DNA from 2 places in the Corynebacterium sp. P4-C1 genome. Region 1 is predicted to be linked to the other one. Evidence: riboswitches for the same ligand, from Rfam matches in the RefSeq annotation. Region 1 holds a riboswitch; the other holds the start of a gene.
The links. A riboswitch is a leader RNA that binds a small molecule or an ion and turns the genes downstream of it on or off. The one in region 1 is predicted to bind thiamine pyrophosphate.

Region 1 (7,484 bases):
CATGGCGCGGTCGATCGCATCACGGTCCTTTTCGATCGGCCGGCCGAATGTCGTCAGGTAGTTGCCGCCGATGATGGCGTTAGCCCCGCCAAGGAGGCCAGTTTCTGTGCCGTCATCCCCGAGCGCAAGCTCAGTACCGCCGGCGAACCGCAGCTGTGTCGAGGGCATAGCCAGTCGGAGAGCGGCGACCGCGCGCAAGGCCTCGCCTTGGGGAACCAAGGGACGGTTAGCGAACGGGGTCCCGGGGCGGGGATCGAGGAAGTTGATCGGTGTTTCGTGCGGGTTGATTTGAGCGAGCTGAGCGGCGAACTCGGCGCGCTGCTCAAGACTTTCGCCGAGACCGATGATCCCGCCGGAGCAGGTCTCCATTCCTTCCGCCAAGACATTCTCCAAGGTGTCCCTACGTTCCTGCCACGTGTGTGTGGTGACGACGTTGGGGAAGAACGACTTCGCGGTCTCCAGGTTGTGGTTGTAGCGTATGACACCCATTTGCGAGAGCCGGTGGGCATCCTTGCGGGTCAGTGTGCCGAGGGAGGCGGAGATAGAAATGTCCACCTCGTTGTTGATTGCGACGATCGCCTGAGCGACTTGGTCGAGCAGGGAGTCAGTCGGGCTCTTCACAGCGGCAACGATGCAGAACTCGCTCGCGCCCATCTTCTCGGATTGCTTCGCGGCCTCGACTAGTTCTGCTGTGTCAAGAGTGACAGAGCGGACGGGGGATTCAAACAGCCCGGACTGGGAGCAGAAGCTACAGTCCTCCGGGCACCCGCCGGTCTTCAGGGAAATGATGCCCTCGAGAGAGATCTCGACACCGCAGTGCTTGATCCGGACCTGGTGGGCGAGATCGAGTAGTTCCTGTAACCGTTCATCCTCGATGGTGAGAGCTCGGTAGATCTCAGCTTCGGAGAGTCCTTCGCCGTTTTCCAGGCATTTCTCTCGCGCGATGTCGAGGATGTCGGGTTCGTTCACTGAAGCGGGTGTAGCCATAGTGATAAATGTAGATCACTCACCGTCAAATAGCAGCATGAAGCAGGTTTTGAACGGTGTTCAACAGTGCTTGGCCGGGTAGGGGGTGAGTTAGCTGTCGAGCGCCTGCTGCCAGAAGTCGGCTTCCAGGCGGGTTGCCGTGCGGAAAATGTCCAGCAGGCGCTCGAAACGCTTCGTGCCCTTGATCTCCTCGGCGGGCACCCCCAGTAGGTCGTCGAGAAGCTTCGTCATGGCTACCGCCTGATTCTGGAAATCGTCGCCGGCGTATTCCTGGATCCACTCCGCGTACGGGTGCTCAGCGTTCTCCTTAAGCTTCGGCTCCAAATAGGTGCCGATCTCCGCATAACCGATCTGACACGGCGCAAGCGCGATCTGCAGCTCCAGCAGGTCGCCCGCCATGCCGGTGTCGAGCACGTAGCGCGTGTAGGCGACTGTGGTTTGCTTCTCCGGCGCACGGTCGAGGTCGTCGCCCGTGATACCCCAGCGCTCCGTCAGCCGTCGGTGCAGCTCGGTCTCCGTGATGGTGGCAGACAGCCCTTGCGCCGCCGCTTCTACCTCGCCGAGGGTGCGTGACTTGTAGGCTCCGAGCGCGTTCGCGCGGGCGTACTGGACCAGGAACAGATAGTCCTGCACCAGGTAGTCCTGGAAGATCGGCAGCGGGAGAGTGCCTTCGCCCAGGTCCTCAACGAATGCGTGGTGGATGTACGGGTCCCACTCCGGGGCGGATTCTTTGAGAAGCGAAAAAAGGCCCATTTTTTACACCTCCAGTGGTTGCTCGTAGGAATTGTCGAAGAAGTCCAGCTCCAGCGTGACTGCTCTGCCGAAGAAATCGTTGATGATGGCGCGGTCTTCCTCGCTGCGCTCACCGATGCGGTCGACCTCGCCGCGCAGGAACTCGACGAGCGTGTGGAATTCCGGGTAGTCGTGCAGCTCGATCCACTCGTTGTGCACGAAGCTCTCCGGACGCTCTTCTGGGGCATTCGTGGCCCAATCGAGGTACAGCCACTCCGCCACGACGAGCACGCCCAGGGCGGCGGCGTAGGAGCGGGTCTCGGCTGCCTCGCGCATCAGGCCGGTGAAGCCGGTGCATGCTGTGGTGTCCGGGGTGTTGTCGCGCTGCTCGTCGCTCACACCGAGCTCCTTGAAGGAGCGGAGGAAGTACGTGTTCTCGTCGCCCGCGACCTCGCCGATGAACTGGGAGAGACGCAGACGCGGTGCGAGTTCGTCCGCGGTGGCCACTGCCGCGCCGAGGAGCTGCAAGAAGCTGTCCAAGAAGCGGTAGTCCTGCACGAGGTAGCCGGCCATGACACCGTCGTCGATCGTGCCGTCGAAAAGTTCTTGCACGAAACGGTGACCCACTGCGGCGTCCCACTTCTCGCGGTGGGTGTCGCGCAGCTCGTCGCTGAATCTAGTCAATGTTGTGTCCTTCCAGTTGACGTGGAACTAGCGGACACGGGGCCGTTGCAAGACAATCCCTCCGCGAAGATGGCTTCGATCAGGTTCGGCGGGTGTGATCTCAGCCCTGCTTGAGCAGGGCACCCCGTGTCTTGCCTGCCCACGCTACCAATTTCTGTGAACGGCGGCCTGGGCGCGGGTGTAGCGCGCGTTTGCTACTTCGCGTGGCGCTCGATGATGTCGCCGAACTCCGGCAGCGCTGGGGCGACGATCTTGCCAACCTTGCCGCGCATGGAGGAGTACACCTTCTGCACCGGGGCGGGTGCGCGGTCGGCGAAAGAATCGCCGATCTTCAGCACGGACTCGGTGACGCTGTCCTCGTTGTCGGCGAGATGGGCGCCGAAGCTGGACTTGCCGGAACCCTCGTAAGACTCCCAGTGGGGTGTGAGCTCCTCGACGATGCTCGGCATGAGCTGGTTGATGCCCTTGCTCAGCGCGTCCGCGTCCGCTTTCTTCGCGGCGCCGACAGCGGACTTCAATGCCATGCCGGTCAGGCCCGACTGGTTGGCGATGGTTGTGTCCGCCAGTGTGGTCAGGGCGGCGACGACCTCGGTGCGGGTGGGGGCATTCAGGAGAGTTTTCAAGTCAGTCACGCGGGCCATCTTAACTGCCTTGTGATCTGCGAACTGGTCCGGAAACAGGGACACGGCCCCGCGCGTTCACCCTTGTTGGTGCTCGCGGGACCGCTGATTCCCATTCAAGTTGCAGTTCTTCCGCCACAGGTTCACATGAATCACTGCAACCACAACAGCCACAAATGTAACAAACGTTCCGATGCGACGCTACATAATGTGGGGGAGTATCGCTTTTGTGGCTGTTGGCAGGCGGGTTACTGACCCTGACGCTGCTGGTTGGACTGCTGATTCTGGTTTTGCTGCGGCAGGGGAATGTACTTACACAGCTCGTCCATTGCCTGGCGCTGAATGGCCATCCACTGCGCGTTAGCCTTCTGCAGTTCCTTCTGACGGAAACTGGGTGCATCAATCGCGCTCGCACCAGCGCAGATAGATCTCCGCGGCGGTGTCGGCGAAGGGCGGATTGAAATCGGTCAGCGGTTCGAGGCGCTCAATGCCGCGGGCAAGGGCGTCGGCCGCGGCGGCGGGGGAGTCGAATACAGGGAGGCCGTCCAGCTTCGCGCCGGGAATCGCCGCGGCGGCGCAGATCGCGGAATAACTGCGCACAGCGGCGGAAGGGCCCCACTTCGCGCAGCACTCGTCCGCAATGATGAGCAGCTGTTCAGGGCTTAAAGGTTTCATGCAGCGGATTCGGCGGTGTTAATCCGCCTCGTTGGGCCGAGCGCGGCGGATGCGGGCGGCCAACGCGGCACGGCCGGGGACGGTGTCGTGGGCAAGGGAGGCCACGGCGGCGTCGTCAAGCAGTCTGCTTGCGGAGATGACCACCGCGCGCGTGGCTGCTTCGTGTTTGCTGCACCCCCATGCGCTGGCGAGCAAGACGAGCGCGCGATCCTCCTCGGCGGAGAGCCTAAGCGTCATAGCCATGATCGTGATGGTATCACTCTGATACCGCATGGGAGCGGGGGAATGATTCTCGCGGCGCGTAAACTGCTGTGTGAACTGTCTCTAACTGAAAGGCATTGAAGCTTGAGTGACGATATTTTCGGTGGTGGTAGCGAAGGCGACCGCATCCTCCCCATTGACATCAACGAGGAGATGCAGACCAGCTACATCGACTACGCCATGAGCGTCATCGTCGGCCGTGCACTGCCTGACGTGCGCGACGGCATGAAGCCCGTGCACCGCCGCATTGTCTACGCGATGTACGACTCCGGCTACCGCCCGGAGCGCTCGTACGTGAAGTCCGCGCGCCCGGTCTCTGACGCGATGGGTCAATTCCACCCGCACGGCGACTCCGCTATTTACGACACCCTGGTGCGTCTCGCGCAGCCGTGGGTCATGCGGTACCCGCTGGTGGACGGCCAGGGCAACTTCGGCTCCCGCGGTAACGACGGCCCAGCGGCCATGCGTTACACGGAGTGCAAGATGACGCCGCTGTCCATGGAGATGGTGCGCGACATCCGTGAAAACGCTGTGGATTTCGTGCCCAACTACGACGGCAAGGCCCAAGAGCCGGTCGTGCTCCCGTCGCGTGTGCCGAACCTGCTGCTCAACGGCTCTTCCGGTATCGCCGTGGGCATGGCCACCAACATCCCGCCGCACAACCTCGGCGAGCTGGCCGAAGCGATCTACTGGATCCTGGACAACCACGACGCGGACGACAAGACCACGCTTGACGCGTGCATGGAACGTGTGAAGGGACCGGACTTCCCGACCGCCGGCATGATCGTCGGCGACCAGGGCATCAAGGATGCCTACACCACCGGCCGCGGTTCCATCCGCATGCGCGGTGTCACCGAGATTGAGGAAGTGGGCACCCGCCAGGTCATCGTGATCACGGAGCTGCCGTACAACGTCAACCCGGACAACTTCATCTCCGGCATCGCGGAGCAGGTCGCCGCGGGCAAGATGACCGGCATCTCCAAGATCGAGGACGAGTCCTCCGACCGCGTGGGAATGCGCATCGTCATCACGCTCAAGCGTGACGCCGTGCCGCGCGTCGTGCTGAACAACCTGTACAAGCACTCGCCGCTGGAGTCGAACTTCAGCGCCAACATGCTCTCGCTTGTCGACGGAGTGCCGCGCACCCTTCGCCTCGACCAGATGCTCCGCTACTACGTGGCCCACCAGATCGAGGTCATCGTCAGGCGCACCCAGTACCGCCTCGACGAAGCCGAAAAGCGCGCCCACATCCTGCGCGGCCTGGTCAAGGCCCTGGACATGCTCGACGAGGTCATCGCGCTCATCCGCCGTTCTCCGACGGTCGACGAAGCGCGCACGGGCTTGATGGAGCTTCTCGACGTCGACGAGATCCAGGCCGACGCCATCCTCGCCATGCAGCTGCGCCGTCTGGCCGCTCTCGAGCGCCAGAAGATCGTCGACGATCTGGCCGCCATCGAGGCCGAGATCGCCGACTACAAGGACATCCTGGCCAAGCCGGAGCGTCAGCGCGCGATTGTGGCGGAAGAGCTGAAGGAAGTCGTGGAAAAGCACGGCGACGAGCGCCGCACCCGCCTCGTCGCAGCCACCGGCGACGTCACCGAGGAAGACCTCATTGCCCGCGAAAACGTCGTGGTCACCATCACCGCGACCGGATACGCCAAGCGCACCAAGGTTGACGCCTACAAGTCCCAGAAACGCGGCGGCAAGGGTGTCCGCGGTGCGGAACTGAAGCAGGACGATGTGGTGAAGAACTTCTTCGTCTGCTCCACGCACGACTGGATCCTCTTCTTCACCAACTTCGGCCGCGTCTACCGCCTCAAGGCCTACGAGTTGCCGGAGGCCGGCCGAACCGCACGCGGACAGCACGTGGCGAACCTGCTGGAATTCCAGCCGGAAGAGAAGATCGCCCAGGTCATCCAGATCCAGACCTACCAGGACGCCCCCTACCTGGTGCTGGCTACCCGCGACGGCCGCGTGAAGAAGTCCCGCCTGACCGACTACGAGTCCGCCCGCTCCGCCGGCCTGATCGCCATCAACCTCAACGAGGGCGACGCCCTCATCGGCGCATCCCTAGTCAGCGCGGACGACGATATCCTGCTCGTCTCCGAGCAGGGCCAGTCCATCCGCTTCACCGCCGACGACGAGCAGCTCCGCCCGATGGGTCGCGCCACTGCCGGCGTGAAGGGCATGCGCTTCCGCGGCGACGACCAGCTGCTGGCCATGACCACGGTGAAGGAAGATGACTTCCTCCTCGTGGCCACCTCCGGCGGCTACGGCAAGCGCACCCCTATCTCTGAGTACAACCCGCAGGGGCGCGGTGGCATGGGCGTGATGACGTTCAAGTACACCCCGAAGCGCGGCAAGCTCATCGGCGCACTCGCGGTGGAGGAAGACGACCAGATCTTCGCCATCACGTCCGCCGGTGGCGTCATCCGCACCGAGGTCAACCAGATCCGGCCGTCCTCGCGCGCCACCATGGGCGTCCGACTCGTGGACCTTGCTGAGGGCAACGAACTGCTGGCCATCGATGTCAACGTCGAGGACGAAGGCGAGCAGGAAGCCACCGCCGTGGCCAAGGGCGAGAAGACTCTCGACCAGGGCGCTGACCCGGCGAACGTCAACTCCGTCGAGACCGACGGGAAGGAGTAGAGCATGGCAGCACGCAATGTCACCGTCACTCGCATCCGCCCGGGGAGCGCTTTCAAAGTTGGCATCCTCATGGCGCTCATCGGGTTCGCCGCGTGGCTGCTTGCGGTGTCCGTGCTCTACTTCGCCGTCGATGCCGCCGGTGTCGTGGAGTCCATCAACTCCCTCATCGGCGGCGTGGGCGGGGAGACCATCATCGACTTCCCGCTCGTCATCGCTCTTGCCGCCCTAGCCGGCGCCATCGGTGTCGTGGCCGTGGCCATCATGGCCCCGCTCACCGCATTCATCTACAACGAGCTGGCTGACCTGGTCGGCGGCCTCGGTCTCGAGCTGACCGACTACCGTTAGGCCTGCACGCCGAGGGGGCGTTGCCACGGCGCGTGCAGTGCGATGGTTTTGGCCGCTTGCGCGACGATCGCCGTGTTTGCAGGGTAGGCCTTGAGGGTGCAGTCGTCGTACGACGTTTCTCTAATGCGCTCGGCGATGCGGTGCGTGCGCTGCGGGTCCGCGCTGAACGTCTCGCCCGCGAAGACTACGGACGATGGGTCGATGACCTGAACTGCGATATTGATGACCGAGGCGAGAATATCCGCACGGTGGTCGAGCAAGGCGGCTAACGAGTCATCGTCGCGCGCGGCTTCGACCAGTCCAGCCAGACTGGATGCCGCGTGGCCGCGCTCGGCGGCGGCGTCGAGAAGCGCAGTGACACTGAGCGGGTCAATGCCGCGGCGTTGCGCGGGTTCGAGGAGCGGGGAGTCCGAGAGCAGGCGTGCCACCAAGGGATTTTGGTGCCCGAGGCGGGGCCGGTGGATCGCGCCGTGGACGATCCAGGCGTAGCCCAAAACCTCACGCGCGTACACGTAGAGCGAAGAGGCCGCA
Region 2 (7,484 bases), 320 kb from region 1:
GCGACGCTTGCATGTCCGTGTAAGCCCCGCTGAGCGCGAATGTGCGCATAATCACCTCGTCCGCATCGGAGTGGTTGCGCAGGTCCCTCTCCTCGAACCCGTAGGCCGCCATGAGGTCGAAGGCCTTCTGGTAAAAAACCTCCCCCTCGGCGGTCCCCGCCCGGTCCGCAGCCTGATTGAGCAGCTTTTGCACGCGTTCCTTGATCTTGTCGATGTTCGTCGTACCCATGTTTCCCCCTTGGTTTTGTGTCTGGAAGGTACACCGCTGGTTCTACCGCGCACGGTCACCCCCACCTGCCGGATTCGAACAGGCACCTGTGGATAACTCCGTCGCGGGCACGACCTGAATTTCGGGGCTAGTCTCGGTACCAAGGCTGCGACAAAGCTGAAGCAGCGAACACGAGCGAAGGAGCATCAATGATCCATCCGAACGCATCGCGCAAGGTCGACGTCGACGCAGAAAACCCCACTCCCGGTAACAAGGTCGTGCTGATCGGCGCCGGTGATGTCGGAATGGCCTACGCATCCGCCATTGTCAACCAGGGTCTGTGCGACCACCTGGCCATCATCGATCTGAATGAGGAAAAGGTCTGGGGCGAAGTCCAAGACCTGAACCACGCTGTGCCGTGGTCGGGCCACAACACCCGCGTCACCCAGGGCACCTACGAGGACTGCCGTGACGCTGCTGTCGTCGTCAATTGCGCTGGTGTCGCACAGCGCGACGGTGAGACCCGCCTCGAGCTGGTCGGCCGCAACGTGAAGATCTTCAAGTCCATCGTCGACGAGGTCATGGACCACGGCTTCAACGGCATCTTTGTCGTCGCCACCAACCCAGTCGATGTCCTCGCGTACGCGACCTGGAAGTTCTCCGGTCTGCCGTCCAACCGCGTCATTGGCTCCGGCACCGTGCTGGACACCGCCCGCTACCGCTACGCGCTCGGCGAGTACTTCGACGTCTCCGCCACCAACGTCCACGCCTACGTCATCGGCGAGCATGGCGACACCGAGCTGGCTGTAACTTCCTCCGCTTCCGCCGCGGGCATCCCGCTGAAGGACCGCCTGGAGAAGCTGGCGGAGACCGACGCGGACACCTCCAGCAAGATGGAGGAGATCTTTGTCAAGACCCGCGACGCGGCCTACGACATCATCCGCGCCAAGGGCTCCACCAGCTACGGCATCGGCGGTGGCCTGGCCCGCATTACCCGCGCTGTGCTGAAGAACGAGGGAGCTGTCCTGCCTGTCAGCGCGCTGCTCGAGGGCCAGTACGGTGAAGAGAACATCTACATCGGCACCCCGGCCGTGATCAACCGCAACGGCATCCAGGAGGTCGTCGAGCTCTCCCTCGACGAGCACGAGTCCGAGCAATTCGCACACTCCTCCAAGGTCCTGCGCGACGTCATGAACCAGGCGGAGCTCACGGACTAGGAGCTTCCTGACGGACGCGTTCACACCCCCTGACCTCGCCCACGAGAGGGCGCGCGACAGGGGGTGTTCTTCGTCAAGCGTCTGCTTTCACACCGACAAGCTGAAGGAGAAAAGACATGATTTCCTACTTGACCGACATGGACGGTGTACTCCACCGGGAAGGTTCCGTGATCCCAGGCGCCGAGGAATTCATCACCGCTTTGCGGGAGGAGGAGATCCCGTTCATGGTGCTCACGAACAACTCGATGCAGACACCACGGGACCTCTCGGCGAAACTCGTGCGCATGGGCCTGCACATCGAACCCGAACGGATTTGGACATCCGCCACCGCGACCGCGCGCTTCCTCGCGCAACAGGCGGGTTCCTCATCAAGCGCATACGTCATCGGGGAAGCAGGCTTGACGACGGCTCTCCACGAGCAAGGCTGGATCCTCACCGACGCCGACCCCGATTTCGTGGTGCTGGGCGAAACCCGCACCTACTCCTTCGAAGCCATCTCGACGGCGGCAAACCTGATCATGAACGGTGCCCGGTTCATCGGCACCAACCCGGACGTGACCGGGCCCGGCCCGAACGGAGTCATCCCGGCGACCGGCGCAGTCGCCGCGATGATCACCGAAATGACCGGGAAACACCCCTATTACGTCGGCAAACCCAACCCGGTGATGATGCGCACCGCCCTGAACAATATCGGCGCCCACTCCGAGAACACCATCATGATCGGCGACCGCATGGACACCGACGTCAAAGCCGGCCTCGAAGCCGGCATGCGCACCATCCTCGCGGGCCTTTAAAGGCCTGGAATCGGAAGCCGCCATTATTGTTGGGCTCGACCACCTTGCACTGTCCGGCACCTTCGATTGGAACAAGAAACTTCTATACATAGCCGTTACCTGTGCACGGCAATCTTTATCGCTCATAGCCAAGAAAGACTCAACCATGGCTAAGAGACTCGAAAATGCGATCGGCAAAATCAATCTACCAAGTTAGACTGCCCCAATGGCCTTAGACCGGCCCACACACCACTCGGCAGCAGTAAAAAGCAGAGTGACCCAGATTTTCGATCCTCCGCACCAAGGACAACTACCGCAACTTGTAATGCACAGCCTTGAATCCCAGGGGAACCCCCAGCCCCTGTCGTAAGATACCATTGGACTAGAAGTGATCCTTGAAGGAAAGGGGATAATAGAATGGGCTTCGATTGGGAAAGCATTCTTGATGCTAGTGGCGACGGACTTCAAGATGCTTATGAAGATGCCATAGCTTACGCCGATAAATATAGCCACGAAGAAGCGGCGGACTATCATGAAAACGGCGAGGACGAAAACGAAGATTTCTAGCGGAGCGCCGTGCACGAAAAATCGAAACGCTGCTAGAAGACCTGCTATGGGAACGCTATGAAGTAGGATGTCTTCGGCCGACAGTAGACGAAGCTTTACCACAGGACTGAGTTCGCCCGTGGCAAAGAAGGGGGAACACAAAATTGAATTCGCGGAGCGTTTCAGCCCCAAACGACTACACGGCCTGATCCCGATGCAGTATCGGAATCAGGCCATTGAGGTCTTCTGGGCCCACCCATCACCGACTGCTATCTAAACGGTAGGCATCTTATTGAGGCGTGGGGCGGGTGGGGTTATTCGTCGATAAGCGAGATGCTTATGCGCGCTGCATCTTGCCGTCCTTGTCCTTGAACGGGAAGCCGAAGTGGCGCAACAGCGCACGGCCTTCCTCGTCGTTGACTGCGGAGGTGACAACGGTGATGTCCATACCGCGCGGACGGTCGATCTTGTCCACGTCGATCTCGTAGAACATCGTCTGCTCGGACAGGCCGAACGTGTAGTTGCCGTTGCCGTCGAACTGGGTGTCCGACAGGCCGCGGAAGTCGCGGATACGCGGGAGAGCGACTGTCAGCAGACGATCCAGGAACTCCCACATACGGTCGCCGCGCAGGGTGACCTTCGCGCCGATCGGCATACCTTCACGGAGCTTGAAGTTAGCGATGGACTTCTTCGCGCGACGCAGCTGCGGCTTCTGGCCGGTGATCGCGGTGAGGTCCTCGAGCGCGCCGTTGATCATCTTGGAATCGCGGGCAGCGTCACCGACACCCATGTTGACCACAATCTTGGTCAGACCCGGGATCTGCATGACGTTGTCGTAGCCGAACTCCTCGGAGAGCTTGCCGCGGATCTCGTCCTTGTAACGCGTCTTCAGACGCGGCGTGTAGTTGGTGGTGCTCTCGGTCATTAGATGTCCTTCCCGTTCGACTTGGCAACGCGGACTTTCTTGCCGTTCTCATCGAAGCGGTAGCCCACACGGGTCGGGCTGCCCTCGGAGTCGACGACCATCACGTTGGACACGTGGATCGGGGCCTCCTGGGTAACGATGCCGCCGGACTCGGCGCCGCGCTCGTTGTAGGAGTTTGCGACGTGCTTCTTCACACGGTTGACGCCCTCGACGAGGACGCGGTCGCGCTTCGGGTAAGCCTCGATGACGCGGCCCTGCGCGCCCTTATCCTTACCAGCGACGACCTGGACCATATCGCCCTTCTTGATCTTCAACTAGATCACCTCCGGTGCGAGAGACACGATCTTCATGAACTTCTTGTCGCGCAGCTCGCGGGCGACCGGGCCGAAGATGCGGGTGCCGCGGGGCTCGGTGTCGTTCTTGATCAGAACAGCTGCGTTCTCGTCGAAAGCGATGTAGGAGCCGTCCGGACGACGGGTCTCCTTCTTGGCGCGCACGATGACGGCGCGGACAACCTCGCCCTCCTTGACGTTGCCGCCGGGGGCGGCTTCCTTCACGGTGGCGACAATCGTGTCGCCGATGCCGGCGAAGCGTCGGACAGAACCGCCGAGCACCTGGATGCACAGAATTTCGCGTGCACCGGTGTTGTCGGCGACCTTCAGACGCGATTCTTTCTGAATCACTTTGGTCTCCTGACCTGGATCAATGTGCGCCAGATTTCCGTCCTGCACGCACGTGGTCAATGTCTTATCAGTGCCTATCCGCTTATCGACGAACAGTGCCCCGGCACCCACAGTGCCGCCACCGTCGAAGGGTCTCGCAGCCTCAACTCGGAAACGCGCGTCAGCTGCGACCAGCGCTAGACAACTGTGGTATTAAACCACGCCGCCTGCACGAACCCCAAATCTCCGGCCCCTGCTCGGCTTCCGCTTCACCGGAGCCATCCCCGCAGCCCCCGGCCGGTGCGTTTCACGTAGCATGTCGGGGCAAGACACGGGGTGCCACGCACCCATCGCCGCCGCCTGCCGCCGCAGCTCACCGGAGCAGCGGAACTGCAGTTCACGGCGGCCGGGCGCAACGCTGAGATCACACCCGTCGAACCTGAACGAACCAATATTCGCGGAGGAATTGTCTGATGACTTCTTTGTCTGGCGCGGCGAGCGCCATCCCGAACATCCCGAACGTGCTGTCCATCGCCGGCACGGACCCGACCGGAGGGGCCGGCATCCAGGCGGACCTAAAGTCCATCTCGGCGGCCGGCGGTTACGCGATGTGCGTGGTCACGGCGCTGGTCTCGCAGAACACCCACGGTGTCCGCGACATTCACGTCCCGCCGCAGGACTTCCTGGTCTCGCAGCTCAACGCCGTTTTCGACGACGTCCAGGTGGATGCGGTGAAGATCGGCATGCTCGGCGACGTCGACACCACGCAGACGGTCTCCGACTTTTTGGCGGCGCACCCCGTGCCGATCGTTGTGGTGGACCCGGTGATGGTCGCCACCAGCGGGGACCGCCTGCTCACCGAGGACGCGGAAGATGCGATGAGGCAGTTCGTGAAGGACCACGCGAGCGTCGTCACGCCGAATATCCCGGAACTGGCTGTGCTCGCCGGCACGACTCCCGCGGAGACCTTCGACGAAGCCCTCGAGCAGGGCCGCGCCTACGCGAAGGCGGCTGACGTGAACGTCGTGGTCAAGGGCGGACATCTCAAGGAGGGGTACGCGTCGAACGCACTAGTCACGCCCGACGGCGACGTCGAGATCGCGCACGTGCCCCGCGTGGACACGAAGAACACGCACGGCACGGGCTGCTCCTTGTCGTCCGCGCTCGCCGCGCGCTTGGCCATTGACTCGGACAGCGCGCTCGCGTGGACGTCCAGCTGGCTGCATGAAGCAATCGCGCACGCCGACGAGCTCAACGTCGGAACGGGACACGGGCCCGTCGACCACTTTCACCGTTCGCGGCGCCTCGCGGCGGCAGCGTCGACAACGCCGTGGAAGCTTAGCGACGACTGGACCGCCGCCGCCTTCCCTGCCGCCGCCGTCGAACCCAAGATTCCCGCCGCCGGCCCCTTCACGCGCGAGCTCTGGGACGCCGCGGCGCGCAAGGTGTGGCCGGAGACCCTGGAGCTGCCGTTCATCCGTGCGCTCCGCGACGGCACCCTGCCGGAGGAGCAGTTCGGCTTCTACCTCGTGCAGGACGCCTACTACCTGCGCGAGTACTCCCGCGCCCTGGCAACCGTGAGCGCCAAGGCGCCCGATGCGGAGGACCAGGTGTGGTGGTCGCAGTCCGCAACCGTCGCGATCGAAGCCGAATCGGACCTGCACCGTTCCTGGATCTCCCAGCACACCGTCGAAGCAGACACTCCCCCCTCGCCGACCACCCTCGGCTACGTGAATATGCTCACATCTAAAGCTGTTTTGGGGGACTATGTTGTCGGCGCCGCGGCAGTTTTGCCGTGCTTCTGGCTCTACGCGGAAGTCGGTTTGCACCTCGCGGAGAGCAACAGTTCGGAGCACCCCTACAACGCGTGGCTGTCCATGTACGGAGGCGACGATTTCACAGATGCCGTGCGTATGGCGCTGCAATCGGTAGAAAAGGCACTCTCGGGCGCGAGCGAGAAGCAGCGCGCGGACGCCCTCGAGGCGTTCATGTACGCCTGCTATTACGAACGCGAATTCTTCGATCAGGCCTCCCGAAGCTAGCGTCCGGAGCCCCTTCCGGGGCCGGAATCACGGTTCGCCACCTTTCGCGGAATGCTTTAGTTTGGAGGCGTGAGTTTCAGTGAAAAGGCCCCCGTATCAATCCAGAACAAGCTAGACCTGTTCGGACGCGAACCCGGTCGCTTCGCGCTGCGCGCCATCATGGCTGGCGTGCTCCTCGGCATCATGACTGCCTTCGCCGCAGCGACCGCCACCCTGACCGAGTCCTACGCCCCCGGCTGGGGCAAGTACCCCTTCGCCATGATCTTCGCGGTGACCCTCTACATGATGGTCGTCATGCAAGCGGAGCTCGCCACCGGCAACATGATGTTCATGACCTACGGCGTCGTCCACAGGCTGACTAAGATCCCGCGTGGGCTCATGGTCATCTTGTTCGTGACGTTCTTCAACCTCATCGGCGCCGCGATCATCTCGTTCCTCATCTCCCTGACCACCACCGGTCAACACGCCGAGACAACCCTCCCCTTCTTGGCCAACCTGTGGGAAGCCAAGCTGGCCAAACCGAGCTTCACCCTGTTCATCGAGGCCATCCTGGCCAACATGGTCGTCAACTGTGGCTTCATCCTGACCGCCCAGGCCGGTAAGGACCACAGCGCCAAGATCTGGGCAGTGGCCATCATCATTCCGGCGTTCGCGGCCATGGGCTACGAGCACTCGATCGCGAACTTCGTGCTGACCACCCTCGCCGGCTTCATGTTCGACCCGGCCTCCATCGACGGCTTCACCATCGGCAACGTCCTGCGCAACTGGACGATCGTCTGGCTGGGCAACCTCGTCGGCGGCGGTCTGATCATGGGCGGCATCTACGGTTGGCTCAACCGCACCCGCACCAACTACCGCGACTAAACCTCCACGTCCACCCTTTGCACGGCGCCGAAGGTCGGCGCCATTGTCCTTTTCACACTGCTAACGCACGGCGTCGAGCTGTCTGCCAAAATGGCTTAGGTGAGTACACCTAATAACGACATGCTCGACGCCGTGCGTCTTTTGCGCGACGCTGTCGACGGGACCCGCCTCGACGGGGAGGCGTCCGGTGATGCCCGCTCCATCGTCAACCAGCTCGACGACTATGTACTGCCGCGCTTGGCCAACC

Region 2: another riboswitch for thiamine pyrophosphate. It lies ahead of QYR03_RS06515 (bifunctional hydroxymethylpyrimidine kinase/phosphomethylpyrimidine kinase); the one in region 1 lies ahead of QYR03_RS08120 (TenA family protein).

The regions. Positions count from the first base shown of each region.
Region 1 is NZ_CP129966.1:1,703,194-1,710,677, reverse strand. It holds gene bioB (biotin synthase BioB) at 1-987, opposite strand, end outside; gene tenA (thiaminase II) at 1,078-1,740, opposite strand; gene QYR03_RS08120 (TenA family protein) at 1,744-2,403, opposite strand; TPP riboswitch at 2,442-2,540, opposite strand; gene QYR03_RS08115 (hypothetical protein) at 2,598-3,044, opposite strand; gene QYR03_RS08110 (TetR family transcriptional regulator) at 3,423-3,698, opposite strand; gene QYR03_RS08105 (CopG family transcriptional regulator) at 3,717-3,941, opposite strand; gene gyrA (DNA gyrase subunit A) at 4,113-6,608, shown strand; gene QYR03_RS08095 (DUF3566 domain-containing protein) at 6,612-6,953, shown strand; gene QYR03_RS08090 (MarR family transcriptional regulator) at 6,950-7,484, opposite strand, start outside.
Region 2 is NZ_CP129966.1:1,380,805-1,388,288, forward strand. It holds gene QYR03_RS06480 (DUF2786 domain-containing protein) at 1-229, opposite strand, end outside; gene QYR03_RS06485 (L-lactate dehydrogenase) at 418-1,425, shown strand; gene QYR03_RS06490 (HAD-IIA family hydrolase) at 1,542-2,219, shown strand; gene QYR03_RS06495 (hypothetical protein) at 2,616-2,765, shown strand; gene rplE (50S ribosomal protein L5) at 3,082-3,669, opposite strand; gene rplX (50S ribosomal protein L24) at 3,669-3,983, opposite strand; gene rplN (50S ribosomal protein L14) at 3,984-4,352, opposite strand; TPP riboswitch at 4,654-4,815, shown strand; gene QYR03_RS06515 (bifunctional hydroxymethylpyrimidine kinase/phosphomethylpyrimidine kinase) at 4,805-6,373, shown strand; gene QYR03_RS06520 (formate/nitrite transporter family protein) at 6,443-7,237, shown strand; gene QYR03_RS06525 (hypothetical protein) at 7,337-7,484, shown strand, end outside.